Regions from separate parts of the Aminobacter sp. J44 genome, predicted to be linked through region 2. Evidence: predicted binding sites of a transcription regulator. Region 2 holds the regulator's gene; the other holds the start of a gene.
What was found. The regulator PhoB, encoded in region 2, activates phosphate uptake and scavenging genes when phosphate is short. The targets are predictions, from matches to a motif close to TGTCATNNANCTGTCAT.

Region 1: L610_RS00205 (RNA degradosome polyphosphate kinase) is a predicted target of PhoB. The motif match lies at 10,753-10,769, and genes of this name have one in related genera.

What each region holds. Positions count from the first base shown of each region.
Region 1 covers NZ_VLJG01000001.1:41,768-56,494, reverse strand. The annotation lists gene L610_RS00255 (GntR family transcriptional regulator) at 1-632, shown strand, start outside; gene L610_RS00250 (aminomethyltransferase family protein) at 879-2,282, shown strand; gene L610_RS00245 (GntR family transcriptional regulator) at 2,344-3,078, shown strand; gene L610_RS00240 (cystathionine beta-lyase) at 3,167-4,339, opposite strand; gene L610_RS00235 (amino acid ABC transporter substrate-binding protein) at 4,755-5,786, shown strand; gene L610_RS00230 (amino acid ABC transporter permease) at 5,945-7,135, shown strand; gene L610_RS00225 (amino acid ABC transporter permease) at 7,137-8,294, shown strand; gene L610_RS00220 (amino acid ABC transporter ATP-binding protein) at 8,352-9,155, shown strand; gene L610_RS00215 (FAD-dependent oxidoreductase) at 9,240-10,421, opposite strand; gene L610_RS00210 (zinc-finger domain-containing protein) at 10,432-10,677, opposite strand; gene L610_RS00205 (RNA degradosome polyphosphate kinase) at 10,834-13,044, shown strand; gene ppx (exopolyphosphatase) at 13,041-14,558, shown strand; gene rnd (ribonuclease D) at 14,604-14,727, opposite strand, start outside.
Region 2 covers NZ_VLJG01000002.1:14,840-29,566, reverse strand. The annotation lists gene alr (alanine racemase) at 1-677, opposite strand, end outside; gene L610_RS01050 (Lrp/AsnC family transcriptional regulator) at 811-1,275, shown strand; gene L610_RS01045 (YciI family protein) at 1,388-1,756, shown strand; gene L610_RS01040 (RNA polymerase sigma factor) at 1,753-2,994, shown strand; gene L610_RS01035 (methyl-accepting chemotaxis protein) at 3,220-5,118, shown strand; gene L610_RS01030 (chemotaxis protein CheW) at 5,349-5,822, shown strand; gene L610_RS01025 (protein-glutamate O-methyltransferase) at 5,819-6,703, shown strand; gene L610_RS01020 (chemotaxis response regulator protein-glutamate methylesterase) at 6,705-7,742, shown strand; gene L610_RS01015 (chemotaxis protein CheD) at 7,807-8,394, shown strand; gene msrB (peptide-methionine (R)-S-oxide reductase MsrB) at 8,400-8,807, opposite strand; gene L610_RS01005 (VWA domain-containing protein) at 8,874-10,064, opposite strand; gene L610_RS01000 (GNAT family N-acetyltransferase) at 10,067-10,513, opposite strand; gene L610_RS00995 (MoxR family ATPase) at 10,517-11,350, opposite strand; RNA gene ssrS (6S RNA) at 11,516-11,672, shown strand; gene phoB (phosphate regulon transcriptional regulator PhoB) at 11,710-12,399, opposite strand; gene phoU (phosphate signaling complex protein PhoU) at 12,416-13,123, opposite strand; gene pstB (phosphate ABC transporter ATP-binding protein PstB) at 13,135-13,974, opposite strand; gene pstA (phosphate ABC transporter permease PstA) at 14,010-14,727, opposite strand, start outside.

The sequences.
Region 1 (14,727 bases), on a different contig from region 2:
TGGCGCTGGCGGAATCCATGCAGGTGTCTCGCACGCCGGTACGCGAGGCGATGTTCAGGCTGGCCGAGGAGGGGCTGCTCGAGCGGGTTCGGGGAGGTGGCTTCACCGTTCGCACCTTCAGCCTCAGCGACGTCGCGGATGCCATTGAATTGCGTGGCGTCCTGGAAGGAACCGCCGCGCGCCTGGCAGCTGAGCGCGGCGTGGGCGAAGCGCGGCTCCGGCAGATCCATGAGACGCTTGAGGAGATGGAGGGCTGCTTCGGTGCGACCGCCGGGGAGGTCGATTTTGACGGCTATTGCGACTTAAATGCGCGTTTCCATACCGAGCTGGCTTCTCTCGCGGGAAGCGAGGTACTGAGACGGGAGATCGATCGCGTTACCCATCTGCCATTCGCGTCACCTTCCGCATTCCTGCCGAACAATGCTGACGTCGAAGCTTTCCGACTCTCATTGCGCCCCGCGCAGGAGCAGCATCGCGACCTCCTTGATGCAATCGTTAAGCGTGAAGGGACGCGGGCCGAAGCTATTGCACGCGAGCATGCACGCGCTCCCCGGCGCAATCTGGACATCCTTTTGGCGGGCCAGCCGGATCTTTTGGCTCGTATGCCGGCTCTCGCGCTGCTCGTTACCTGAGCGGGATCGTGCGATGTACACAGAACTGTGGCGGCAGTCGTAGTCGGCCGATCCGTACGGGTGCTTTTTTGGAAACAATGGGTTAGGCGCGAATTCTTCCCCTTTCTTCCGCACCGAGTTCCTCGCGAAGAAGTCAGAATCCAACGCTCTCTCACGCTGACTGCTGATTTCGCCTCCAAACCGCCTTGCGTTTTTCGAATGTGCGATACAGTATGTATACATACTCACATTCATGGAGGAAGAAGAGTGTCAGCGACCAGCCTTGAAGCCCTGATTCAGGAGAAGGGTAATCCCGTCGACATCCTGCGCAATTCGCGCATCGGTGCGTACGTTTACCCGGTTGTCGCGCCGGAATTCTCGAACTGGCGTACCGAACAGTGGGCGTGGCGCAATTCAGCCGTGCTCTTCGATCAGTCGCATCACATGGACGAACTGATCGTCGAGGGTCCGCAGGCGGAGGAGTTCCTTGCGTATCACGGCATCAACGCCTTCGGTAACTTCGACCTGAACCGTGCGAAGCACTACGTTCCGGTCACTCCGGCCGGTCACGTCATCGGCGACCACATCATCTTCCGTGAGCGCCAGGACAAGTTCATCCTCGTCGGTCGCGCTCCGACCTCGAACTGGCTGATGTTCTGCGCCGCTTACGGCAAGTGGAATGTGCGCATCAAGCACGACCCGCGTTCGCCGTCGCGTCCGGAAGGTGAGCGCGTCCTGCGCACGCACTACCGCTACCAGATCCAGGGTCCTGAGGCGAACAAGATCCTCGAGAAGCTGAACCGCGGTCCGCTTCCGGAGATCAAGTTCTTCCACGTCGACTGGATCAACATCGGCTCGCGCCGCGTCCAGGCGCTGCGTCACGGCATGTCGGGCGCTCCGGGCCTCGAGATCTGGGGTCCGTACGAGGACAAGAACTACATCCTGTCCGAGATCATGCAGGCCGCCAAGGACGCCAACGTGGATCTCGTCCGCTGCGGCAGCCGCGCCTACTCGACCAACACCCTCGAGTCGGGCTGGATTCCGTCCCCGCTTCCGGGCATCTACACCGGCGACGGCATGCTCAAGGCCTACCGCGAGTGGCTCGGCGTCGACAGCTACGAAGCTACCGGCACGATCGGCGGTTCGTTCGTTTCGTCGAACATCGAGGACTACTACGTCAATCCGTTCGAACTCGGCTACGACTTCTACATCGGCTGGAAGAAGTCCGACTTCGTCGGTAAGGAAGCCCTCCTGAAGATGAAGGAACAGAAGAACCGCAAGAAGGTCACCTTCGAGTGGAACCGCGAGGACGTCCTCAAGGTCATCGGTTCGGCCTTCGAGCAGGGCACGCCGTACAAGTGGATCGACTTCCCGCAGCCGAACTACGCTTCGTCCTCGGCCGACATGATCCTGCACAACGGCAAGATGGTCGGTATGTCGATGTTCAACGGCTACTCCTTCAACGAGCGCTGCGTGCTCTCGCTGGGTGTCGTCGATGCGGACATCCAGGAAGGCGACGTCCTCACCATGCTGTGGGGCGAGCCGGAGCCGACCGCAAAGACCTCGACCGAGCAGCACAAGCAGGCCGAGATCCGCGTCCGCGTCTCCCCGACGCCGTATGCTCGCGACGCTCGCGAGAACTACGCAGAGAGCTGGCGCACCAAGCGCTAAGCGCAATTCCAGGGTGGCGGCCAGCAGTGGCCGCCACCACCTCCACATACGGGCCAGGGACATGAACGACCGCAAGGAAGCCTCCCAGACGCTCAAGGCCCTGATGGGTATCCGCAATCTGGTCGTGGGTGGCGTGATTGCTCGTGGGGAGCGCCTGTCCGAAGTTCCTCTTTCGGAGCGCCTTGGAATTTCCCGAACACCTATTCGCGCCGCTCTGGCGCGCCTTGAGCAGGAAGGGCTGCTCGAACGAATTCCGTCCGGCGGCTATATCGCACGCGGCTTTTCCGCCGACGAAGTTATCGATTCCATTGAGATACGCGGCGTGCTCGAAGGCACGGCAGCGCGCCTTGCGGCTGAGCGCGGCGTCGAACCGCGTAAGCTGATCGAGATCAGCAAGGTGGTGGAGGCGCTGGACGCAACAATCAATCCGAACCCTGCCAAGATCAATTTCGAACGCTACGTGGAACTCAATGCCGAGTTTCACCGGTTGCTGTCGATGCTTGCCGGAAGCGAGACCCTGCGCCGCGAGATCGAGCGCGCGACCAGCCTGCCGTTCGCCTCGCCCAGCGCGTTTCTGGAGACTGAGGAGGCGTTCGTCGTCTTCCGCCGCTCGCTCATCGGCGGTCAGGAGCAGCACCGCTCCATCGTTCAGGCAATTGAGATGCGCGAGGGCGCGCGCGCCGAAGCAATCGCGCGCGAACATGCGCGCGTCGCGCGTCAGAACCTCGAATATGTGCTCAACACCGACAAGAGCCTGCTCAGCCGCATTCCGTCCCTGAATCTGATTGTTACCTGAACGACGCAGGTCTTTGAGTGGAAAGAAAAAGCCGCCGGAAGATCGGCGGCTTTTTCGATTCGGGTCGTCAGGCGTTGCAGCGGCTGACTCAGGCTGATGCCGCCGCCGCCAGCGCGTTGGTCAGATCCTGCTTCAGGTCCTCGACGTCCTCGAGGCCGATCTGCAGGCGGATGATCGGGCCGCCGTAGCTGCGCTTCGAAACGAGGCGGTCGCCGATCCAGACATGCACGGCAAGGCTCTCGAACCCGCCCCAGGAATAGCCCAGGCCGAAGATCCTCAGCGCGTCGAGGAAGGCGTGCGCCTGCTTTTCGCCGCCGCCGTTGAGAACGATCGAGAAGATGCCGCTTGATCCCTTGAAGTCGCGCTTCCACAGCGCGTGGCTCGGGAAGCTTTCGAGAGCAGGGTGCAGCACCTGCGCAACGCCCGACTGTGCTTCCAGCCAGCGCGCTATCTCAAGTGCGTTCTTCTCGTGGCGCTCGAGACGCACGCCCATGGTCCGGAGGCCGCGCAGCACCTGATAGACATCGTCGGGAGCCGCGCAGCAGCCCATGGTAACGAAGGTCTCGTGCAGCTGATTCCAGCAGCGTTCGTTGGCGGACACCGTGCCTAACAGGATGTCCGAATGGCCGGCCGGATACTTGGTCGCCGCGTGGATCGAGACGTCGACGCCGTGGTCGAGAGGCCGGAAGTAGAGCGGCGTCGCCCAGGTGTTGTCCATCATCACGATCGCGCCGCGCGCATGCGCGGCCTGTGCGATTGCGGGAATGTCCTGGATCTCGAAGGTGTTGGACCCGGGCGATTCGGTGAACACGACCTTGGTGTTGGCCTTTATCAGTGCCGAGATGCCGCCGCCGATCGCCGGGTCGTAATATTCGACCTCGACACCGAAGCGCTTCAGCATCATGTCGGCGAAGTGGCGGGTCGGGTGGTAGACGGAATCGACGATCAGCACATGATCGCCTGCCGACAGGAAGGCCAGCATCGGGATCGTGACCGCCGCCAGACCCGACGGCACGATGATGGTTCCGGCCGAGCCTTCCAGCGTGTCCATGGCCGAGGCCAGTGCGTCGGTCGTCGGCGTGCCGCGCGTCCCGTAGGTATATTTCTGGTTGCGTGACGCCATGGTCGCTGCGTCCGGAAACAGCACTGTGGAGGCATGCACGACCGGCGGGTTCACGAAGCCGTAAAAGTCGCGCGGGTTGTTGCCGATATGGGCAAGCTGCGTGTGGATGCCCTTCTTGGTCTGGCCTGAATTGCTCATCTGTCCTCGATCCGTTTAGGGGAGGGATAGCCACTGCAGCCAGCTTCTGCAACTATCGCAGACCAACGCAGCGGCCCCGTAAAAATTGGGCCAGAGTGCCGAGTGGCGCTCCTGACGAACTATGTAAGTTTTTCCGGATAATTGGCCGGAAAACTACATTTTTTTTGCTCACTCATTGGCTCTACATGCACGAAAGATGGTGTGAGGTGCATCAATTTTGGGCAATTCTTCCCGCTGTTTCATTCGCACTTGACCGATGGTCAATAATCGCTTTCGATGGCCGCGTAATGGGAGGCGGGACGACAGGGCCTCAAGCTCTCAGGCGACCTCAGGCTGTTGACAGGGCTGCCACTGCTTCCGCAGGAACCACAAGGGGACACGCACCCCGACAAAAATTAGAAAAGGGTATGTGGGCATGAAAAAGTTTGTGACCGGAATTCTCGGATCGGCTGCGATGGTGCTGATGTCGGCTGCGGCCGGGTCGGCGGCGACGCTCGACGACGTGAAGGCCAAGGGGTTTGTCCAGTGCGGCGTCCACACCGGCCTTGCCGGTTTTGCTGCCCCCGACGATCAGGGCAACTGGAAGGGCTTCGACTCGGACTTCTGCAAGGCCGTTGCTGCCGCCGTCTTCGGGGATCCGGAGAAGGTGAAGTTCACCCCGACCAACGCGACCGAGCGGTTCACCGCGCTGCAGTCGGGTGAAATCGACCTGCTCGCGCGCAACACGACCTGGACGCTGAGCCGCGACACGTCGCTCGGCTTCAACTTCACTGGCGTCAACTACTATGACGGCCAGGGCTTCATGATCAACGCGGCGAAGCTCCCGGGCATCAACTCCGCGCTGCAGCTTTCGGGCGCCGCGATCTGCGTGCAGACCGGCACGACGACCGAGCTCAACCTCGCCGACTACTTCCGTGCCAACAACATGGAATACAACCCGGTCGTGTTCCAGGGCTTCGACGAGACCAATGCCGCTTATGAGGCTGGTCGCTGCGACGCCTACACCACCGACCAGTCCGGTCTGTATGCGCTCCGTCTGACGCTCGCCAACCCGGATGAGCACGTGGTTCTTCCGGAGATCATCTCCAAGGAGCCGCTCGGCCCGCTCGTCCGCCAGGGTGACGACCAGTGGTTCGACATCGTCAAGTGGACTCTCTTTGCGCTGATCCAGGCCGAGGAACTCGGCATCACCCAGGCCAACGTCGAGGAAATGAAGGGCTCCGACAATCCGGAGATCAAGCGCATCCTCGGCCAGGAGCCGGAATCCAAGATTGGCGCGATGCTCGGCCTCGAAAACGACTGGGTCGTGAAAGTGGTCGCCGGCGTCGGCAACTATGGCGAGATGTTCGAGCGTAACATCGGCCAGGAGAGCCCACTCAAGATCGCCCGCGGCCTGAACCAACTCTGGACCAAGGGCGGCCTGCAGTACGCTCCGCCGCTCCGCTAAGAAATTTGCTCCGGCTGCCGGCAACCCCGGCAGCCGCTTTTCTTGGTGCCCGGTGCAAATGCACGCCTTGATCTTTGCAAGGTGAGTACCGGCTCTGGAAATTATCGGGAATGACGGAGACGCTACGCACGTCCCCGCACCGAACCAAGGGGAACCACATGGCATCGACTGAGGTGCTGCGCGCTGACACGTCAGCACGCGTCTCGTGGAAGAACGATCCGCGGGTTCGCGGGATCATCTTCCAGGTACTTGTCGTGGTCATTCTGGCCGCGGCGGTCTACTGGATTTGGGGAAATACGGTAGACAATCTTCGCCGAGCGAACATTTCGTCCGGCTTTGGCTTCCTTGATCGCCGTAGCGGTTTCGACGTCTCGCAGTCACTGATCCAATACACGGCGGACTCATCCTTCCGCAGCGCGCTGATCGTTGGCCTGCTGAACACGATCCTTGTCGCCATTTGCGGCATCATCACTGCGACCATCATCGGCTTCCTTGTCGGCGTCGGCCGGCTGTCTGGCAACTGGCTCATCGCCAAGATCTGCACGGTTTATGTCGAGGTGTTCCGCAACATCCCGCCGCTGCTCGTCATCTTTTTCTGGTATCTCGGTGTGCTGTCGGTGCTGCCCGGGCCGCGCGACAGTCTTGAGCTGCCATTCTCGTCCTATCTCAACAACCGTGGCTTCTTCCTGCCGAAGGCCATCTGGGAAGAGAGTGCGTGGCTCATTCCGGCCGCTCTCGTCGTCGGCATCATCGTCGCCTTCATCGTCAACCGCTGGGCCTACCGGCGCCAGATGCAGACCGGCCAGCCGTTCCCGCGGCTTGCAACATCGCTCGGCCTCATCATTGGCCTGCCGCTGCTGGTGACGTTGCTGCTCGGCATCCCGGTCAGCTTCGAGTTCCCGCAGAAGGGCACCTTCAACCTCAGCGGCGGCTTCCAGGTGAAGCCCGAGTTCCTGTCGCTGTACCTGGCGCTGTCTTTCTACACCGCCTCGTTCATCGCCGAGATCGTTCGCGCCGGTATCCTCGGCGTCAACCGCGGTCAAACAGAAGCCTCCTACGCTCTCGGCTTGCGCTCCGGCCTGACGCTCAGGCTGGTGGTGATCCCGCAGGCGATGCGCATCATCATCCCGCCGCTTACCAGCCAGTATCTCAACCTGACGAAGAACTCGTCGCTCGCCGTCTTCGTCGGCTATCCCGACCTCGTCCAGATCGGCCAGACGACGATGAACCAGACCGGCCAGGCGATCGAGGTCGTGGCCATCTGGATGGTCATCTATCTCGGCCTCAGCCTGTCGACCGCAGCCTTCATGAACTGGTTCAACGCCAAGATGGCGCTGGTGGAGAGATAAGATGACGAGCGCTGATCTTTCCTATGTCCGCACCGAAATGCTGGGGCCGCAGCCGGCCCCGTCGCGGGCCCGCGGTTTTGGCGCCTGGCTGCGCGCCAACCTGTTTGCCTCGCCGATGGACACGGTGCTTACGCTGCTTGGCCTGTTCCTGATCGTCTGGTTCGTGCCGAATATGCTGCGCTGGGCGTTCATCGATGCCGTATGGTCTGGACCCGACCGTACCGTCTGCGCCACCGTTTCGCAGGGTGGCGTCCGGCCGGACGGCTGGTCCGGTGCGTGCTGGGCGTTCGTCAACGCGAAGTTCGCCCAGTTCATGTACGGTCGCTACACCTACAGCGAGCGCTGGCGCGTCGATCTCACGGCGATCCTGTTCGTACTGCTGCTGGTGCCGCTGCTGATCCCGCGCGTACCCTACAAGGCCCTCAACGCGCTGCTGCTGTTTGTCGTCTTCCCGATCGTCGCCTTCTTCCTGCTGGTCGGCGGCTATTTTGGCCTGCGCTATGTGCCGACCTCGGAATGGGGCGGGCTGCTGGTGACGATCGTGCTGTCGGTCGTCGGCATTGCAGTGTCGCTGCCGCTTGGCATCGTGCTGGCGCTGGGACGACGATCCAAGATGCCGGCGATCAAGATGATCTGCGTCATCTTCATTGAGCTGGTGCGCGGCGTGCCGCTGGTGACCGTGCTGTTCATGGCCTCGGTGATGCTGCCGTTGTTCATGCCGGCGGGCATGACCTTCGACCGGTTCCTGCGCGCGCTGGTGGGTGTTGCCCTTTTCGCGTCAGCCTACATGGCGGAGGTGGTTCGCGGGGGCCTGCAGGCGATCCCGAAGGGGCAGTACGAGGGCGCGGATTCGCTCGGCCTCAGCTACTGGCAGAAGATGTGCCTGATCATCCTGCCGCAGGCACTGAAGCTGGTCATCCCCGGCATCGTCAACAGCTTCATCAGCCTCTTCAAGGACACGAGCCTGGTCTACATCATCGGCATGTTTGACCTACTGGGCATCGTGCGCCAGAACTTTACTGACGCCGCCTGGGCATCCGCGCAGACGCCGATGTCGGGGCTGATCTTCGCCGGCGCCGTCTTCTGGATCTTCTGTTTCGGCATGTCCCGCTACTCGATCTGGATGGAGCGGCGGCTTGACACCGGATACCGCCGATGAACACGACCTCCCGTAACAAACACAAGACAAGGCCGAAGAGCCACAGGGGAACAGAAAATGGCCACTGAAAACGCTGTTGCCGCGAACGAGATCGCCGTCGACCGCTCCAAGATGAAGGTGTCGGACACGGACGTCGCCATCGAAATCATCGGCATGCACAAGTGGTACGGTGACTTCCACGTCCTCAAGGACATCAATCTCAAGGTGATGCGCGGCGAGCGCATCGTCGTGGCCGGCCCGTCGGGCTCCGGCAAGTCGACGATGATCCGCTGCATCAACCGCCTTGAGGAGCACCAGAAGGGCAAGATCATCGTCGATGGCATCGAGCTCACCAACGATCTCAAGAAGATCGACGAGGTGCGGCGCGAGGTCGGCATGGTGTTCCAGCACTTCAACCTCTTCCCGCACCTGACGATCCTTGAAAACTGCACACTGGCGCCGATTTGGGTGCGCAAGATGCCGAAGAAGCAGGCCGAGGAAATCGCGATGCATTTCCTCACCCGCGTGAAAATCCCGGAGCAGGCGCACAAATACCCGGGCCAGCTATCGGGCGGCCAGCAGCAGCGCGTGGCGATCGCCCGCTCGCTCTGCATGAACCCTCGCATCATGCTGTTCGACGAGCCGACCTCGGCGCTCGACCCGGAGATGATCAAGGAAGTGCTGGAGACGATGGTCGGTCTTGCCGAGGAAGGCATGACGATGATCTGCGTGACCCACGAGATGGGTTTCGCCCGTCAGGTCGCCAACCGCGTCATCTTCATGGATCAGGGCCAGATCGTCGAGCAAAACACGCCGGCCGAGTTCTTTGACAATCCGCGTCACGAACGCACCAAGCTGTTCCTGTCACAAATCCTGCACTGACAATCGTTCCGAGGCGGGCGAGGGGAAACCTTTACTCGTCTTCGTTTTATCAGGCGGTCCTGAACCAGACGGGCAGGGCCGCTCTCAGTGCTGGGTGTAGCCGTAGAGCCAGTCGAAGCCGGTGGCGAGCTGCTGCGGAGTGCGTCGCGAAAGCACGATGTCGCGGCCGAGCGCGATGGGCCCAGAGGCGTGCCAGGCGAAGCGGTTGAACCTGCCGCGGCTGGCAACGCGGCGCAGGCGCGGCTTGCGTTGCGCCTCGTAGGCCGTGAGCGCGGCGGGGATATCCGGATGCGCCTTCAGCTGCTCCGCCAGCGCCTGCGCGTCCTCGATTGCCATCGCCGCTCCCTGTGCTGCATAGGGGCTGACGGCATGTGCGGCATCGCCGATCAGCGCGACCTTGCCCGCAAAAGTCCACGGCGTCGCTGCCGGCACCTCATGGATCGGCCAGGTGGTCCAGCGCTGCGCCCCCCGGACCAGCGCCAGCAGGGCAGGGTCCGCGCCCGCTATGGCCACTTCAAGGCGTGTGGAGGTGGAGTCGTTAGACCAGGACATCGCCTCGGCGAGGCCCGGCGTGACGGCGACTAGATTGATCTCTTTGCCGGCGCGGATCGGGTAGGCGACCAGATGGAAGTTGCGGTGGAGGAAGGTGGTAACGCGGTCGATGGGCACGAGCTTGCCGCCATCGCCGACCGTCGTGCGCCAGGCGATGTAGCCGGTGTAGAAGCTGCCGATGCCCTTGCCGAACAGGCCGCGCACCGTCGACCAAACGCCATCTGCGCCGACGACGAGGTCGCTGGTAGCTTCGAAATGATGATCCGCTCCGGCGATGGTGAGAGAACAGTTCCCCTTGGTGGTCGAGACACGCTCGACGCGGGCGCCGGTCACCAGGGTGATTGACGGATTATCGAGCGCAGCCTCGAGCAGCGCCTTCTGCAGGTCAGCGCGATGGATGGTAAGGTATGGAGCGCCCCAGCGGTCGAGGGCGAACTGGCCAAGCTCTACCGAGGAGAGCAGCCGGAGGCTGTCAGCCCGACGGATGGCGATTTCGCTCGGGCGGACGGCATGCGGGAGAAGACGGTCGAGAACGCCAAGCTCACGCAGGATGCGGGTGGCATTGGGAGACAGCTGCAGTCCAGCGCCGACTTCCTGCAGTTGTGGGGCGCGCTCGTAGATCGTGACCTTGTACCCAGCGCGAGCCATCGCTAGCGCACAGGTGAGGCCGGCGATTCCGGCTCCTGCTATCGCGATTTGCCCCGCTTCGGGCATCTTCTATCGGTCAGGCTGCGTTGGGGTGGTAAAGAGCGCCGGCCGGGTTGGTCTCGTCAGCCTTAAGCTTCGGATCGTAGCGGTACAGCGTCGAGCAGTACGGGCAGATCTTTTCGGACTCGTCGCCCATGTCGAGGAAGATGTGCGGGTGGTCGAAGGGCGGGTTAGCCCCAACGCACATGAACTCCTTCACCCCGATCGCGATCGCGGGATGACCTGCGTCGTTCTGGAAATGCGGTACCGCGTGGCCAGCCATGAGATGCTCCCGGATTCCTATGCCGATTGCGCCTGCGAGAGCGTTTGCCGCATAAACGTGGTCTTTGCAAGTTGATGATATCAAACTGTCGCAAATGCCTGCCAGAAGCTAAGCTGGCAGCATGCCGTTTGCCTGCGGCAGGGGAAAAACAGGACGATGAACGAGCTCAAGCCCGCGACAAGTGAATTCACTGGCGAGATACAGGCCCTGTCGGCGTCGCCCGACGGCAACCCTGATCGTTTCGTCAATCGTGAATTCTCGTGGCTGCAGTTCAACCGGCGCGTGCTGAGCGAGGCGGAGAACCCGAATCATCCGCTCCTTGAGCGTGTCCGCTTCCTGTCGATCTCCGCCGATAACCTCGACGAGTTCTTCATGGTGCGCGTGGCGGGCCTTGCCGGCCAGGTCCGGCAGGGCATCGCCATCAAGAGCCCGGACGGGCGCACCCCGGAGCAGCAGCTGGAACTGCTGCTTTTCGAGGTCGCGAGGCTGCAGGAGGACCAGCAGCGCGCCTATGCCCATCTGACCGAGCTGCTGCGGCAGGAGGGGATCGAGGTCATCCGCGCCGAAAATCTCGAGCGCGAAGAGCTGGAGTGGCTCGACGCCCATTTCATGGAAGCGATCTTCCCGGTGCTAACGCCGCTGTCGATCGACCCGGCGCATCCATTCCCGTTCATTCCGAACCTGGGCTTCTCGATCGCATTGCAGCTGCGCCACCTGCGCAACCGCGAGCAGATGACGGCGCTGCTGCGTCTTCCCACGGCACTGCGTCGCTACATCCTTATTCCGGGCAACGGCTCGTGCGTCCGCTTCATCAAGTTGGAAGAGGTGGTCGCGCTCTTCATCGGCAAGCTGTTCCCCGGCTACGAGGTCGAGGGATCGGGCACGTTCCGCATCATCCGTGACTCGGATATCGAAGTTGAGGAAGAGGCGGAGGACCTGGTACGCCTGTTCGAGAGTGCGCTGAAGCGCCGCCGGCGCGGCCAGGTGATCCGCATCGAGTTCGACGACAAGATGCCCGGGGCGCTGCGCGAATTCGTGGCGACCGAGCTTGAGGTGCCGGCGTCGCGCATTTCGATTTTGCAGCGGCCGCTTGCGGTCAATCATGTCTCTGAGCTGGTTTCGCTGCCGCGCGATGAGCTCAAGTTCACGCCCTACAATCCGCGCTTCCCCGAGCGCATCCGCGAGCACGGCGGCGACTGTTTCTCGGCGATCCGCGAGAAGGACATCATCGTCCACCACCCCTATGAGTCGTTCGACGCCGTGGTGCAGTTCCTGCGCCAGGCTGCGTTCGACCCGGATGTGGTCGCGATCAAGCAAACGCTGTACCGCACCTCGAATGACAGCCCGATCGTGCGCGCGCTGATCGAGGCGGCCGAGGCCGGCAAGTCGGTGACGGCGCTGGTCGAGCTCAAGGCCCGCTTCGACGAGGAAGCCAACATCCGCTGGGCGAGGGACCTGGAGCGCGCCGGCGTGCAGGTCGTGTTCGGCTTCCTGGAGCTGAAGACCCACGCCAAGATGTCGCTGGTGGTGCGCCGCGAGGACGGCAAGTTGCGCAACTACGTCCACCTCGGCACCGGCAACTACCATCCGATCACCGCGCGTATCTATACGGACCTTTCATTCTTCACCTCGGACCCGGTGATCGCCCGCGACGTTGCGCAGATCTTCAACTTCATCACGGGCTATGCGGAGCCTACCGGCGAGATGCGCCTGGCGATCTCGCCCTTTGGCCTGCGCAGCCGTATCCTGAAGCACATCGAAGATGAAGTCCGCTTCGTGCAGGAGGGCAAGCCCGGCCAGATCTGGATGAAGATGAACTCGCTGGTCGACCCGATCGTCATCGACGCGCTCTACGAGGCAAGCCGCGCCGGGGTCGAAATCGACCTCGTCGTGCGCGGCATCTGCTGCCTGCGGCCGCAGGTGCCCGGCCTTTCGGAAAACATCCGCGTGAAATCGATCGTCGGTCGGTTCCTCGAGCACAGCCGCATCTACTGCTTCGGCAATGGCAGCGGTCTGCCGTCGGACGAGGCCATCGTCTATATCGGCTCGGCCGACATGATGCCGCGCAATCTCGATCGCCGCGTCGAGACGCTGGTCCCAATCACGAATCCGACCGTGCACGAGCAAGTGCTCGGCCAGATCATGCTGGGCAATATTATGGACAACCAGCAGAGTTTCGAGGTACTGGCGGACGGAACCTCGCGGCGGATCGTCCCCGAGGAAGGCGAAGAGCCTTTCAACGCGCAGGAGTATTTCATGACCAATCCGAGCCTTTCGGGTCGTGGTGATGCCCTGAAATCTCATGCGCCACAGCGCATTGCGCAGTACAAGCGCCGCAAGAAAGCCAGCGTGGCAACCTCAGCATGATCTCTGTATCGCAGGGCCGGCTTCCAGATCGCCGGCCTTTGTCCATCGTGGACATTGGATCGAACTCGATCCGCCTCGTCATCTACGAGGGGATCGCCCGATCCCCAACCATCTTGTTCAACGAGAAGATGCTGGCGGGCCTCGGCCGCGGAATCTACTCCACCGGCAAGCTCGACCCGAAGGCGGTCGATATGGCGCTGGAAGAGTTCCGACGCTTTCGGGCACTGTCAGAGCAGGCCGGGGCGCAATCGCTGCACGTGATCGCGACGGCGGCGGCGCGCGAGGCCGAGAATGGCCCCGACTTCATCCGCCGCGCCGAGGACGTGTTTCGCGTACCGATCCGTGTCCTCACCGGCCGCGAGGAGGCAACCTACGCCGGCCTCGGCATCATCTCTGCCTTCCATGATCCCGATGGCATCTCTGGTGACCTCGGCGGTGGCAGCCTGGAGCTCGTCGACGTCAAGGGCGAGGAGATCGGCGAGGGCATCACGCTGCCGCTTGGTGGCCTGCGGCTGCAGGAAATGGCGAAGGGCTCGACTTCGCGGGCATCAAACATTGCGCGCACGAAGCTGAAGCGTGCGAGCTTCCTAGAAGAGGGCAAGGGCCGCACCTTCTACTGCGTTGGCGGCACCTGGCGAAACCTTGCTCGCCTGCACATGACCTCGCAGGGCTACCCGCTCGACGTGATGCACCACTACGAGTTCGAGTTGGACAAGCTCGGCAGCTTCCTGCGGCAGGTGATAGACGGCGACATTTCGCGCATGAAGGGCGTCGAGCGCATCTCGAAGTCGCGCCGCGCGCTGTTGCCTTACGGTGCAGCGGTGTTGCGCGAGATCGTCCAGGCGATGAAGCCGGGCAAGGTGGTGGTGTCAGCGCTCGGCGTGCGCGAGGGCTACCTCTATTCGCTGCTCGACGAGCAGCAGAAGCGCCAGGATCCGCTCATCTCGGCAGCCGAGGAACTCGCCGTCCTGCGTGCGCGCTCGGTTACGCACTGCCGCGAGCTGGAGGCCTGGACCGGCGAGGCCTTTGAGGCCTTCGGCATCGAGGAGACGGTGGAGGAAGCGCGCTACCGCCGCGCCGCCTGTCTGCTCACCGATATCGGCTGGCGCGCTCACCCCGACTATCGCGGCACGCAGTCGCTCAATATCATCGCCCACGGCTCGTTCATCGGCGTCGATCACCCGGGCCGCGCCTTCATCGCGCTGACCAGCCTGTTCCGCCACGAGGGCATCTACGAAGATGACGTCTCGCCGGTGATGCGTTCGCTTGCCGGGCCGCTCTATCTCGAACGCGCCCGCATCCTCGGCGCACTGCTGCGCGTCGTCTACCTGTTCTCGGCCTCGATGCCCGGCATCATCCCAAAGCTCAAGTGGCGGAAGGGCGAGGGCCGGAAGCTGTCGCTGGTGGTGCCGAAGAGCCATGCCGACCTGAGGGGCGAGCGGCCCGACAAGCGCATGGCCCTGCTCGGCAAGGTGCTGAACCGTCCAATGGACATCGTCGTCGCCGACGACTGAGGCAGTTGCTCAGCGATGGAACGAAATAAGCCGGCAACTGCCGGCTTATTTCGTCTCGAAGACGGTGATTTTCCGCTTCTCGAATTTGAGGGCGATTTCGCCGCGCACCAGCGCCAGCGCCCGCTCGCCAAACACCTCACGGCGCCAGCCATGCATGGCCGGAACGTCG
Region 2 (14,727 bases):
ATGCCCGGGCGCACCAGCGAGCCGTGGTAGTCGGCGCCGAGGAAGACGCCGCCGGAATTGGCGAAGCAGAGCTTGCAACCGGCGAATTCGCTTGCGGCGCGATGCATTTCGGCAAGCTGGCGCGCGTTCTGCGGATGGTCGGCCTCATCGGCGCAGGCGAGGTGGCTCATGATGAAGCGGACTTCAAGATCGCCGCCTGCCAGAATTTCGCTGACGCTTCCCCGCTCTTCCGGAGCGATGCCGAGGCGCGACATGCCGGTGTCGAATTGCAGAACGACGGGAAGCTTGCGGCGGAGCTCGATCGCCGTGTCGCGCCAGCGCTTCAGCTGCTGCAGGGAATTGGCGACTGGAGTGGCGTTGATACGAGCGCAAAGCCCTTCATTGCCTGGCTGGAGGCCATTCAGCACGTAGAGGCGTGCGTCATCCGGAAGTGCGGGGCGCAGCTCAACCGCTTCGACGAATTCGGCGACGAAGAAGTCGCGGCAGCCTTCTTCGAGAAGGGCGGCCGTCACCTCGCGGGCGCCAAGGCCGTAGGCGTTTGCCTTGACCACGCCGGCGGCGCGAGCAGGCGCCACCTGACGCGAGATCAGCGCATAGTTCCGGCGCAGCGCCTTAAGGTCGATCGTCAGATGGCCCGAAGGCACGACCTCATCAATCAGACCAGCATTGAGCGTCATGTAAGTCACATCGCACTCCCATTATCCGGTCAGCGTATCGAATGATCGACGGAATTTCCCGCCGATTTCTTGCATGAAATTCGACGCGTGCGTGCTAGGGTGCAGGAAATTCGAAGCTTTGGAATAAAATGCGATGCTGGAATATGACCGGATCGATCGCGAGATCCTCCGCCTGCTGAGGCTCGACGGGCGCATGTCTAACGCTAAGCTTGCCGAGGAAGTGGGCCTGTCGCCGTCGGCGTGCCTGCGCCGCGTGAAGATGATGGAGCAGTCGGGCCTGATCCGCGGCTACACGGCCATTGTCGACCCTGCCCGTACCGAGGCGACCATCGCCGTCATCATCAACATCACGCTCGAGCGCCAGACAGAGGAGTATCTCGACCGGTTCGAAGCGGCGGTGCGCAAGTATCCCGAAATCAAGGAGTGCTTTCTGATGACCGGCGGCGCGGACTACCTCCTGCGCGTCGAGGTGAGCAATGCGGGTGAGTTCGAGCGGATCCACAAGGAGATCCTGTCGAAGATGCCGGGTGTGCTGCGCATCCATTCGAGCTTCGCTATCCGCAACGTGCTGGCAACGAGGACGCGGGCGCGCAGCTGAGAGGCAGTAATCACGCAGAGTAAGTCAGTCAGGATCTGGCGAAAAAATTGGACCGATGCTGTCGGCGGGACGCATAGTGCTTCGTCTTGCAATCAGACGACAGGAACGCGCCATGCTCTATGCTCTTCTGTGCTACAATAACGAGGCAGCCGTCTGCGGCCTTTCACCGGAAGAAGATGCGAAGATGATGGCCGGCGTGCGCCGCGCCGAGGAGAAGATTCTCGCGCGCGGCAAGTTCGGCCCGCGCCTGCGGCTGATGCCGACGACCGCGGCGACATTCGTCAAGGCGGGCAAGGATCCCCTCGTCATCGATGGCCCCTTCGCGGAAACCAAGGAACAGCTCCTCGGCTTTTGGATCCTCGAATGCGACTCCCTTGAAGATGCCATCGAGGCGGGCAAGCACCTTGCACGAGAGCGTGAATATGGCGGCATCGAGGTGCGGCCGATCTCGGCCTACAATCCCCCGGGAGTTCAGGATTGAACGACGCCTCCTGGATAGGCCGCACGCTCGCGGCTGCGCGACCGCAGGCAGTCGGCGCCCTGCTGCGCTATTTCCGCGACCTCGACGCGGCTGAGGAAGCGTTCCAGGAGGCAAGCCTCAAGGCGCTGCAGAACTGGACGAAGAATGGACCGCCACGCGATCCTGTCGCCTGGCTGATCTTCGTCGGCCGGAATGCCGGCATCGATGAAGTACGCAAGCGAGCTCGCGAGACGGTTTTGCCAGATGAGAACGTGCTGTCTGACCTTGGCGATGCCGAGCCGCGAATGGTCGAGCGGATCGACAACGCCGATTACCAGGACGACGTGCTGCGGCTGCTGTTCGTGTGCTGTCATCCGGAGCTGCCGGCAACCCAGCAAATTGCGCTCGCGCTTCGGGTCGTCTCTGGCCTGACGGTGCCGGAGATCGCGCGGGCTTTTCTGGTTTCTGAAGCGGCGATGGAGCAGCGCATCACCCGCGCCAAGCGCAAGATCGCTGCCGCTGGCATCGGTTTCGAGACGCCATCCGCAGTCGAGCGGGTCGAGCGCCTCGCGACGGTTTCGGCGATGATCTACCTCCTCTTCAACGAGGGCTATTCGGCGAGCGGTGGCGATGCGCATATTCGTGAGCCGCTGTGCGAGGAGGCAATCCGGCTCGGCTACTTGCTGCTGCGGATGTTTCCCAGCGAGCCGGAACTGATGGGGCTTGTTGCGTTGATGCTGTTCCAGCATGCACGCGCGCCAGCACGGTTGGATGACAACGGCGAAATCGTTCTGTTGGAGGACCAGGACCGTTCGCTCTGGCGCAGCGGGCCGATAGAAGAAGCCAAGGTATTGATCGAAAAGGCCGCGCGCCACCAGCGACCGGGAAGCTACCAGCTTCAGGCGGCGATCGCTTATGAGCATGCGGTCGCGAAAAACGCCGCGGAAACCGACTGGCAAGCGATCGCCGGCTATTATCAAGTACTGGAATCGATTCATCCAAATCCGGTCATCACGCTGAACCGCGCGGTGGCGGTCGAGAAGGTGGAAGGGGCCGAGGCAGCGCTGCAGCTGGTCGAAACGGTGGCCGAGCCGCTGTCGGGTTATTTCTACCTGCACGGCGTGCGCGGCGCTCTTCTTTCGAAACTGGGCAAGGAGCGCGAGGCGCGGCGGGCTTTCGAGAAGGCTATCTCGCTTGCCTCTACTCCCGCAGAAGCTGCGCATATTAGAAAGCAGCTGGATCGTTTGCAGCTTATCTGAGCTTCCCCTAAGGCGCTAAAGTATCAATGACTTAATTACCTTGCGGCAATCTCGCAGTTAGGAAGGCGTTAACCGTTGCGAGCCATCAACTACCCGCGGGAACCTGCCTGATTTGCAGGCGCTGGGGAATATCCGGACCGTGACCGGATCTTCGATTTGCCGGGGGCTGTTGTGCTGATCACGAACTTGAAAATATCGCGCAAGCTTGCGCTTGGATTCTTTTTGGTGGTGGCGACCATCATGGCGATGAGCGCCGCAGTTTACTGGAACATCGCCAACTCGCGAGTTGCGCAACAGGAGCGCGCGCTCGTCAATGACGTCATGGCCGTCATCCAGAATGCGAAGGCGCTCGCTGGACGACAGGAGAACAGCTATCGCGGCTACCTCCTGTCGAACGATCCTTACTATCTGGAGCGTCTCGACGCGCACCGGACCAATTTCAACGCTCAGATCAACCGCCTGACGGAACTGGCCGAAGGCTTCCCGGAAATGGCTCAGCACATCAACGCGGCCACGGATGGACTCGCCGAGTGGTGGAAGAACGTCGTTGAAGTCGGGAAGAGGCTTGCGTCGGATTCCGAGCTTCGCAAGAGTGCTGTCGAGATGGTCGGCCGCTCGGGCATCGCCGACACCTACATGGGCAAGCTCGAGGACGCACTCGATGCCCTGGCTGAGGCTGCGGACGTCCGTATCCATGCCGCACGGATCGCTGCTGACGAAGCTCTCGACTTCAATGAGCGCGTGCTGACCATCGGCCAGATCCTGGCAACGATCATCGCAATTGCGCTCGGCTACCTGCTTACCCGCATGATCGCGACGCCGATCCACAACCTGACCAGCGTGATGGGCCGCCTTGCTTCTGGCGACAACTCGGTCGAGGTCCCGGGGCTCAAGCGTCGCGACGAGATCGGCGAGATGGCTCGCGCCGTCCAGGTCTTCAAGGATGCCGCGATCGAGAAGCTGCGCATCGAGGGCGAAGCCGATCGCATCCGCTCGATGACCGACAGCGAGCGCCAGCGCCACGAGGCGGAGGCCGCGCGGGTTGCCGAAGAGGACCGCGTCGCCATCGAGGCTCTCGGTCGCGGCCTTGCCGCGCTCGCCTCAGGTGACCTGACCTTCCGCATCAACGTGCCATTCGCCCCGAAGGCGCAGTCGCTGAAGGACGACTTCAATCGCACCGCCGAGCAGCTCGAAGAGGCGATGGCGACGATCTACCACGCCATTGAGGGCATGCGCTCCGGCACCAGCGAGATCAGCCAGGCAGCCGACGACCTGTCGCGCCGCACCGAGCAGCAGGCCGCAAGCCTCGAGGAGACGGCTGCTGCGCTTGACCAGATCACTGCGACGGTCAGGACCACGGCCGACGGTGCGATGCGCGCCTCGGAGCTGACCACGCAGGCGCGCCAGGGTGCCGAGCGCTCGGGCGTCGTCGTCCGCGACGCGGTTGCGGCGATGGCTCAGATCGAGCGTTCCTCGGCACAGATCAGCCAGATCATCGGCGTGATCGACGAGATCGCCTTCCAGACCAACCTGCTGGCGCTCAACGCCGGCGTCGAGGCAGCCCGCGCTGGCGAGGCAGGCCGCGGCTTCGCGGTGGTCGCTTCGGAAGTGCGTGCACTGGCCCAGCGTTCGGCGGAAGCTGCCAAGGAGATCAAGGAGCTTATCTCCACCTCGACGCAGCAGGTCGACCAGGGCGTCGATCTTGTCGGCCAGACCGGTTCCGCGCTGGAAAAGATCGTCGCTCAGGTTGCCCAGATCACGACGCTGGTCACCGAGATCGCGGCATCTGCCCGCGAGCAGTCGACCGGCCTTGCCGAGGTTAACACGGCCGTCAACCAGATGGACCAGGTCACCCAGCAGAACGCGGCGATGGTCGAAGAGACGACGGCGGCAAGCCACAACCTCGCTCAGGAGGCCGAAGAGCTGGCCCGTCTCGTCGCCAAGTTCCAGCTCAGCGACCGCGGCCAGAAGCCTGCAAGGATCTCGGGCGCGGCTCCGGCCCTGTCTGCTCCGGCCAAGCAGGCTGCAATCCCGCAGCTCAAGACCGTCAGCTCCGCAGGCGGTGCAAGGTCCGCCGCGCTGCTCGCGCAGCGTGACGATGACGAGAACTGGGACGAGTTCTGATGAATGCGCGGGGGCTTCGGATAACCGAGGCCCCCGGCTTCGCACTGAGGTCAGGAGTGTATGGAGAGGTTACATCTCCCGACCCGGCTGAGGCGCTGAATTTCTGTTAGCGGACAATTCACGCCTCGCACCAGCCACATGCGCTAAACCGCAAATTAACGATGGAGGCACAGACTGGTCTCCAGCGGGGGCGTCTGCAACTCACGGTTTGCGAGGCTTTTGGGGAAACCATGAACCAGGTTCTGAACATGAAGGCATCCGATCAGCGGCGTGAGCTGATTGCGTTCCGGATCGGTGCTCAGGAATACTGCGTGGACATCATGATGGTCCGCGAGATCCGCGGCTGGACGCCCGCTACGCCGCTTCCGCACGCGCAGAGCTACATGCGCGGCGTCATCAACCTGCGCGGCACCGTGCTGCCGATCATCGACCTTTCCGAGCGTCTGGGACTTGGAACCACCGTCGCTGAGGCACGGCACGTCATCATCGTCGTTCGCTGCGAGAACCGCGAGGTTGGCCTGCTGGTCGATGCCGTCTGCGACATCCTGAGCGTCACCGATGAAGAGATCCAGCCGACGCCGAGCGTCGCGAATGAGACGGTCCGCTCCTTCGTCCGCGGCATACTTGCCGTCGACGGCCGCATGATCGGCGTCGTCGCGCTCGACCGAATTCTGCCGGATGAATTCGAGGCAGAAGCTGCATGACAACTGCAATGCGGACGGGAGCTCCCGGTCGCAAGGAACCGCTGGTCGAAGGTGAATTTCTCTTCACCAACGAGGATTTCCTGTCGATCGCACGCATGCTCTACGACGATGCCGGCATCGCCCTGTCGGAGAGCAAGGCTTCGCTGGTCTATTCGCGCCTCGCCAAGCGGCTGCGCGCGCTGGGGCTGGAGAGTTTTCGCGATTACTGCAGCTACGTCGCGGGTTCGGACGGCGCGAGCGAACGCCAGAACATGCTGGCGGCGCTGACGACCAACGTCACCCGCTTCTTCCGCGAGCCGCACCACTTCGAGCACCTGAAGACCAAGGTCCTGCCGGCGCTGATCCAGCGTGCACGCGCCGGCGGGCGCGTCCGGTTCTGGTCGGCGGGCTGCTCGACCGGGCAGGAACCGTACTCGATCGCGCTTACCGTCCTCGACGCGATGCCGGAAGCGGCCAACTACGACGTGCGGATTCTCGCGACTGACATCGATCCCAATGTGGTCGCGACGGGTCGTGCGGGCGTCTATTCCGACGAGGCGGTGCAGCCGGTTCCGCTGGCATTGCGGGACCGTTGGATGGCCCGGGTCAAGGATCGCGGGCAAGACGCGTGGGGCGTGGGCGACGAGATGCGCCAGCTGGTCGCGTTCCGCGAACTCAATCTGATGGCCCAGTGGCCGATGAAGGGCAAATTCGACGCCATCTTCTGCCGCAACGTCGTCATCTATTTTGACGAACCCACCCAGGCTCGCATCTGGTCAAGGTTCGCGCCGCTGCTCAATTCGGGCGGCAGGCTCTATGTGGGTCACTCCGAACGCGTGACCGACATGAGCAGATTCGAAAATGACGGTCTCACGACCTACAGGCTCAAGGACGGTTTCTAAAATGAGCGGGGTAAAGGTCCTCGTGGTGGACGACAGCGCCACCATGCGCAGCCTTATTTCGGCTGTGCTTCGGCGCGATCCGGAGATTCAGGTTATCGGTCAGGCGGGCGATCCCTACGAGGCTCGCGAGGCGATCAAGCGCCTCAATCCGGACGTGATCACGCTGGACGTGGAAATGCCCAACATGAACGGGCTGAGCTTCCTCGAGAAGATCATGCGGCTGCGGCCGATGCCGGTGGTGATGGTGTCGACGCTGACCCAGGCGGGTGCGGACGTCACGCTCGCCGCGCTCGAGCTGGGCGCGGTCGACTGCGTCGCCAAGCCCTCCGCCGGCCACACGGTCGAGGAAGCATTTGGAGACCTTGCCGCGCGCGTAAAGTCGGCAGCCCGGGCGCGCGTGCGCGCCGGTACGGACCGCACGCCGGCCCATTCAACCAAGGGCGAATTTCGTTCGGACGGCCGCATCGTCGCGATCGGCTCGTCGACCGGTGGCGTCGAGGCGCTGATGAATGTGCTTTCAGCCTTTCCGGCGAACTGCCCGCCGACGGTGGTCACCCAGCACATGCCGGCCACCTTCACCAAGAGCTTTGCTGATCGTCTAAACCGCGTTTGCGCTGCGGCTGTCAGCGAGGCGGTCGAGGGCGCGCCTCTCGTTCCTGGCCATATTTACATCGCGCCGGGCGGCGAACAGCACCTGCAGGTCGCCGGCGTTGGCCAGCTGCGCTGCCGCCTGACCGCCAGCGAGCCGGTCAACGGTCACCGTCCCTCGGTCGACGTCCTGTTCGAGTCGGTTGCGCGCCATGCCGGGCGCTCGGCTGTCGGGGTCATCCTGACCGGTATGGGACGCGATGGCGCACGCGGTCTCCACATGATGCGCGGGGCAGGTGCCTTGACGATCGGTCAGAATGAATCGACATGCGTCGTCTACGGCATGCCGAAGGTCGCCTTCGAGATCGGCGCGGTGGAACGCCAGCTGCCGCTCGAGCGGATCGGTGCCGAAATCATCAACCGCTGCAACGCAGCCAGAGAAACCGTCTAGTGGTCAACTGTATGGTCGAAACCCTTGTCTTTGGCGCGAGACACGTCACGATGGGCACTGAGCGATGACAGGTGCTTCCGCGACCGCTTTTGCCGCTCCGCAGCAGCCCAGCATTGTGAGAGCAAAGCGCGTCCACATCGTGCAAGGGGACCATTATGTCACCGACGATCCGGAGATGGTTCTGACGACACTGCTGGGAAGCTGCGTCGCCGCCTGCATCCGTGATCCGATCGCCGGCGTTGGCGGCATGAATCACTTCCTGCTGCCGGGCGGCACACTTGGCGGCAACGACCGCGCGGTGCAGCGCCATGGCGTTCATGCGATGGAGCTGCTGGTCAACGATCTTCTGAAGCATGGCGCGCGCCGCGACCGGCTGGAAGCCAAGCTGTTCGGCGGGGCAAGGATGATCGACGGCCTGACTGATGTCGGGCGCCAGAATGCCGAATTCGCGGTGAAGTTCCTGGAGAACGAGGGCATCCGCCATGTCGGCGGCAGCCTGCTCGGCGAGCATGGCCGCAAGATCCAGTACTGGCCGGTTTCGGGCCGCGCGCGCCAGTCACTGATGGAGCGCGATGCGAAGGTGTTCGAGGCGGAGCGGAAGACGCGCCCCGCTCCTGTTCCGGACACGAGCGGGGCAGTCGAGCTGTTCTAGGGCGTTCAGCCGGCGTCGGGTTCGAACTCGAGCGCCACGCCATTGATGCAGTAGCGCAGGAAGGTCGGCGGCGGACCGTCAGGGAAGACGTGGCCGAGATGGCTGCCGCAGGTCGCGCAATGCACTTCCGTGCGAACCATGCCGTAGGAACGGTCCTCGGAGGTTTCGACCGAGCCCGGGATCGGGTCATTGAAGCTCGGCCAGCCGGTGCCGCTTTCGAACTTCAGCGTCGAGGCAAACAGCGGCGTGCCACAACCGACGCACTTGAAGGTGCCCGGCCGCTTTTCATGCAGAAGCGCGCAGCTGCCGGGGCGCTCCGTGCCGTGCTGGCGCATCACCTGATACTGCTCCGGCGTCAGGAGAGCGCGCCACTCCGCATCGGTGCGGGTGACGGGAAAATGCTTGTCGGTCATCGGGAAGCTCCGGTTTGTCGGTGCCGTAAATGTAGTGTCTTCGCGCGCCTGCCTCAATGGCAGGCGTCAGTGGCGGCGCGACAGCTCGCGGGTCGCGGCTTCAAGGCCCGCGAGCGTCAGCGGATACATGCGCTGCGAGAAGATTTCCTGGATCAGCTTGATCGAGTGCGTGTACTGCCAGTGCTGCTCACGCACCGGGTTGAGCCACACCGCATTCGGCCACTGGTTGAGCACGCGCGACAGCCAGACGTGGCCAGCTTCCTGATTCCAGTGTTCCACTGAGCCGCCTGGCGAGGTGATCTCGTAAGGGCTCATCGAGGCGTCGCCGACGAAGACTACCTTGTAGTCGGGGCCGTATTTCTGGATCACCTCGTAGGTGGGGATCACCTCCGAATGCCGACGCCGATTGTCCTTCCACACGCCCTCGTAGAGGCAATTGTGAAAGTAGAAGTACTCCATGTGCTTGAACTCGGCGCGCGCGGCCGAGAACAGCTCCTCGACGATGCGGATGTGGTCGTCCATCGAGCCGCCGACGTCGAAGAACATGAGCAGCTTGACTGCGTTGCGCCGCTCCGGCCGTGTCTTGACGTCGAGATAGCCGTGCTCCGCGGTAGCGGTAATGGTGCCGGGGAGGTCGAGCTCTTCGTCAGCGCCCTCACGCACCCAGCGGCGCAGGCGCTTCAGCGCGACCTTGATGTTGCGGGTGCCGAGCTCGACCGTGTCGTCAAAATTGCGGAACTCGCGCTTGTCCCAAACCTTCACCGCGCGGCGGTGGCGGCTTTCCGCCTGCCCGATGCGCACGCCTTCCGGATTGTAGCCATAGGCGCCGAAGGGCGAGGTGCCGGCGGTGCCGATCCACTTCGAGCCGCCCTGATGGCGGCCCTTCTGCTCCTCCAGCCGCTGCCGCAGCGTCTCCATCAGCTTCTCGAAGCCGCCGAGGGCTTCAACCAGCTTCTTCTCCTCTTCGGTGAGGTGCTTTTCGGCGAGCTTGCGCAGCCATTCCTCGGGCAGGTTGGCGGGGTCGATGCCGCCTTCGCCGGAAAGCGCATCGAGCCCCTTGAAGACATGCGAGAAGACCTGATCGAAGCGGTCGATGTAGCGCTCGTCCTTCACCAGCGCCGATCGCGCCAGGTAGTAAAAGCCTTCGACGTCATAGTCGACCAGCCCCGCCTTCATGCCCTCGAGCAGCGACAGGTATTCGCGGAGCGACACCGGAACCTTGGCTGCCTTGAGCTCGAGGAAGAAGGGGAGGAACATGGTCAGGACAGGTCGTATTCGATGAATCCGGTGCGGCGAGCAACGCGGTCGTAGAGCCGGCGGGCCGTGGCGTTGGTTTCGTGCGTCATCCAGTAGACGTTGGTCACGCCGCGCTCTGCTGCCGCCTTGCGCACGGCCTCGATGAGTGCCGCGCCCACGCCTTTGCCACGAGCCTCCCCGTCGGTGAACAGGTCCTGCAGGTAGCAGTTGCCTTCCATCGACCAGCTGGAGCGATGGAAGAGGTAGTGGACGAGGCCGACTGCCTTGCCATCGACCAGGGCAATGAAGCCGCAGGGCTCGAATTCGCCATCAGTGAACAGCCGCTGCCAGGTGGTCTCGTAGACCGTCTCGCTCACCTCGCTCTGGTAGAAGGTGAGATAGGCTGTCCAGAGCCGCCTCCACTCCGAATGATCGGTCTTTTCCAGCGGACGGATGACGACTTCGGCCATCGGTTATCTCCGCGACATGAACGCCAGGCGTTCGAAGAGATGAACGTCCTGCTCGTTCTTGAGCAGCGCGCCGTGCAGGCGCGGCAGTGCGTTCCTGGCATCGCCGCGCAGGTCTTCCGGCGAAATGTCGTCGGCGACCAGCAGGCGGATCCAGTCGAGCGCCTCGGAAGTCGAGGGTTTCTTCTTCAGGCCCGGCACCTCGCGGATCTCGTAGAACTGGGTAAGGGCGGCGCGCACCAGCTCCTGCTTAATGCCTGGATAGTGGACGTCGACGATCTTCTGCAGCGTCTCCATGTCCGGGAAGCGGATGTAGTGGAAGAAGCAGCGGCGAAGGAAGGCGTCGGGCAGCTCCTTCTCGTTGTTCGAGGTGATGATGACGATGGGCCGGTTGACCGCACGGATCGTTTCTCCGGTCTCGTAGACGTGGAACTCCATGCGGTCGAGTTCCTGCAGAAGGTCGTTCGGGAACTCGATGTCGGCCTTGTCGATCTCGTCGATCAGCAGCACCACCTTCTTCTCGGAAGTGAAGGCTTCCCACAGCTTGCCGCGGCGAATGTAGTTGCGAATGTCGTTGAAGCGCTCGTCGCCCAGCTGGCTGTCGCGCAGCCGGGAGACAGCGTCGTACTCGTACAAACCCTGCTGCGCGCGAGTGGTGGACTTCACGTTCCACTCGATCAGTTCCAGGCCGAGCGCGGCTGCGATCTGGCGCGCAAGCTCGGTCTTGCCGGTGCCTGGCTCGCCCTTGACCAGCAGCGGGCGTTCGAGGGCAATCGCGGCGTTGACCGCAACCATCAGGTCCTTGTCGGCGACGTAGGAAGCCGTTCCTTCAAAGCGCATGCGATGTCGTTCCTCAGAATGTCGTTGCCCGAACCTAGGGGCCATGCCCCGCCGAGGCAAGGAGGCTGTACTCAGGTAGCGGGTTGCAGATGGGTCGCCGCGATGTTCGGTCAATTTTCGGTTCTGTCACTGGCGCGGCAGGGCGGGCGCGACTATATAGGCAACGGCGGTCTGCGCTTCTCGACAGGAGCAGCATTTCCCCGGGGCCTTATTGATCCTTAGGGAGCTGTCCCTGTCCGGGCCCGTGGGCTCGGATATATGGCGCCCACCTACTTTGTAGGCCACCGGGATCAACCGCGCCATCGGTCGTCGTGGATCGCCACTTTCCCTGACAGACTGATTGAAGCGCCGCGCGCGGCTCAGCCTTCCTGCATGGCATAGCCCGCGCCGCGGATGGTGCGGATGATGTCGGTCTCGCCGTCGCGGTTCACCGCCTTGCGCAGCCGCCCGACATGAACGTCGACGGTGCGCTCATCGATGTAGATCGTCTCCCCCCAGACATTGTCGAGTAACTGGCTGCGCGAGAAGACGCGGCCGGGATGACGCATCATGAATTCGAGCAGGCGGAATTCGGTCGGCCCGAGCCTGATTTCGGTGTCGCCGCGGTGGACGCGGTGCGTCTCGCGGTCGAGTACGATGTCGCCAACCTTGAGCACGGACGACAGGACTTCGGGCTTTGCCCGGCGCAGCAGCGCGCGCACGCGGGCGATGAATTCAGGCGTAGAGAACGGCTTGACGAGATAGTCGTCGGCGCCGGTTGAAAGGCCGCGTACGCGGTCGCTCTCCTCGCCGCGGGCCGTCAGCATGATGACCGGCAGCCGCTCGGTTTCGGGCCGCAGGCGCAGGCGACGGCAGAGCTCGATGCCGGAGACGGCCGGCACCATCCAGTCGAGCACCAGCAGATCCGGCACATGCTCGCGCAGCCGCATCTCCGCCTCGTCACCGCGCGTGACGACCTCGACCTGATAGCCCTCGGCCTCAAGGTTGTAGCGCAGCAGGATGCCGAGCGCCTCCTCGTCTTCGACCACCATGATCTTCGGTGCAATCATCAGCCGGCTCTCCTTCTCAGGCAGGGTCTGGCGCAATTGTGGTCTCGTCGGTCTTCGGCCGGTTCAGCGGCAGCTGGCGGCCTGTGGCGATATAGTAGGCGTTTTCGGCGATGTTGGTGACGTGATCGCCGATGCGTTCGAGGTTCTTCGCGCAGAAGAGCAGATGCGTGCAAGCCGTGATGTTGCGCGGGTCTTCCATCATATAGGTCAAGAGCTCGCGGAAGACGGCGGTGTACTGGATGTCGATCTGTTCATCGTCGATACGCAGCGCCTCCAGCCGGCCGGCATTGCGCGCCGCATAGGCCGCGACGACCTCGTCGATCTGTTCCATCACCAGCTTCGCCATGACGTCGATCGAATGCGACAGGCTCTTTGGCGTGACGCCTTCGCTGACGGCGCTGACCCGCTTGGCAATGTTCTTGGCGAGGTCGCCGATGCGCTCGAAGTCGGCCGCCATGCGGAGTGCGCCGACGACGACGCGCAGATCCTGAGCCATCGGCTGGCGTTTGGCGATGATGGTGATCGCGCGTTCGTCGAGCGCGCGCTGGTGGGCATCCATCACGGCGTCTGCGGAAACCACGCGTAGGGCGAGCACCGAATCGCTGTCGAACAGCGCGCGGGTGGCATCCGTGACCATCGTGTGCGCAAGGTCGCCCATCTCGCGGATCAGGCGGTCGATGTTGCCGAGTTCTTCGTCGAAGGAGGTAACGATATGGGCTGCCATGAATTGGCTCCTCAGCCGAACCTGCCGGTGATGTAGTCCTGCGTCCGCTTCTCGCCGGGGCTGGTGAAGATCAGGTCAGTCGGACCTTCTTCGACCAGGTTGCCGAGATGGAAGAAAGCGGTGCGTTGCGACACGCGCGCGGCCTGCTGCATCGAGTGGGTGACGATGACGATCGTAAAATTCTGCTTCAGCTCGTCGATCAGTTCCTCGATGCGGGCAGTGGCGATGGGGTCGAGAGCCGAGCAGGGCTCGTCCATCAGGATCACTTCCGGCGAGACCGCAATGGCGCGGGCGATGCAGAGGCGCTGCTGCTGGCCGCCCGAAAGGCCGGTGCCGGGCTCGTGGAGCCGGTCCTTCACCTCGTTCCAGAGGCTCGCCTTCTGTAGGCTTGATGCGACGATCTCATCGAGGTCGGCCTTCGAGCGGGCCAGACCGTGGATGCGCGGGCCGTAGGCGACGTTTTCGTAGATGGACTTCGGGAACGGGTTCGGCTTCTGGAACACCATGCCGACGCGAGCGCGCAGCTCGACGACATCGAGCGAGGGGGCGAAGATGTCGCTGCCGTCGAGTGCGATCTGTCCGCTCACGCGGCAGCCGTCGATCGTGTCGTTCATGCGGTTGAGGCAGCGCAGGAAGGTCGACTTGCCGCAGCCCGACGGGCCGATGAAGGCGGTGACGGACTTTTCCGGAATGTCAATCGACACGTCGAACAGCGCCTGCTTCGGACCGTAGAAGACGCTGACGTTGCGCGCGATAACCTTTGCGGAGCGCGGTTCGGCATCGGGCGTGCGGACCGTCGTTGACGGCATGTGGTAGAGGTCCGAGCGGGCGAGGATGGTTGCGGCAGGCATGTTCATTTCGGTCGCCTCCAAGCGAGTGTTCTCTGTCATGTGCGTTTCTCCAGCCGCGAGCGCAGGAAGATCGCGATGGCGTTGAGCGTCAGCATCAGCCCGAGCAGGACGATGATGGCGGCTGATGTGCGCGCTTCGAAGAAGTTGCGGTTCTCGTTGCCCTGCCAGAGGAAGATCTGCACGGGCAGGGCTGACGATTGGTCGAGAGGGGTAGCCGGTACCTGCGCGACGAAGGCGTTCATGCCGATCAGCAGCAGCGGTGCCGTTTCGCCAAGCGCCTGTGCGACACCGATGATGGTGGCGGTGAGCATGCCGGGATAGGTGACGGGCAGGACGTGGTGAAACACGGTCTGCGTCTTCGACGCGCCGAGGCCGAGGGCTGCCTGGCGCAGCGACGGCGGCACGGCGCGCAACGCCGAGCGCGTGGCGATGATGATGGTGGGAAGTGTCATCAGCGACAGCACCAGTCCGCCGACGAGCGGTGCCGACAGCGGCAGACGGAAATAGTTGATGAAGACGGCAGCGCCCAGCAGGCCGAAGACGATCGACGGCACGGCGGCGAGGTTGTTGATGTTGACCTCAATGAGGTCGGTGAACCGGTTCTTCGGCGCGAACTCTTCCAGATAGACTGCGCTCATGACGCCGATCGGCACGGCAAGCACGATCACCACCAGCATCATGTAGAGCGAGCCGACGAAGGCTCCGGCAAGGCCGGCGGAAGCCGGAGCCGACCGCGAGTCGACATTGGTGAAG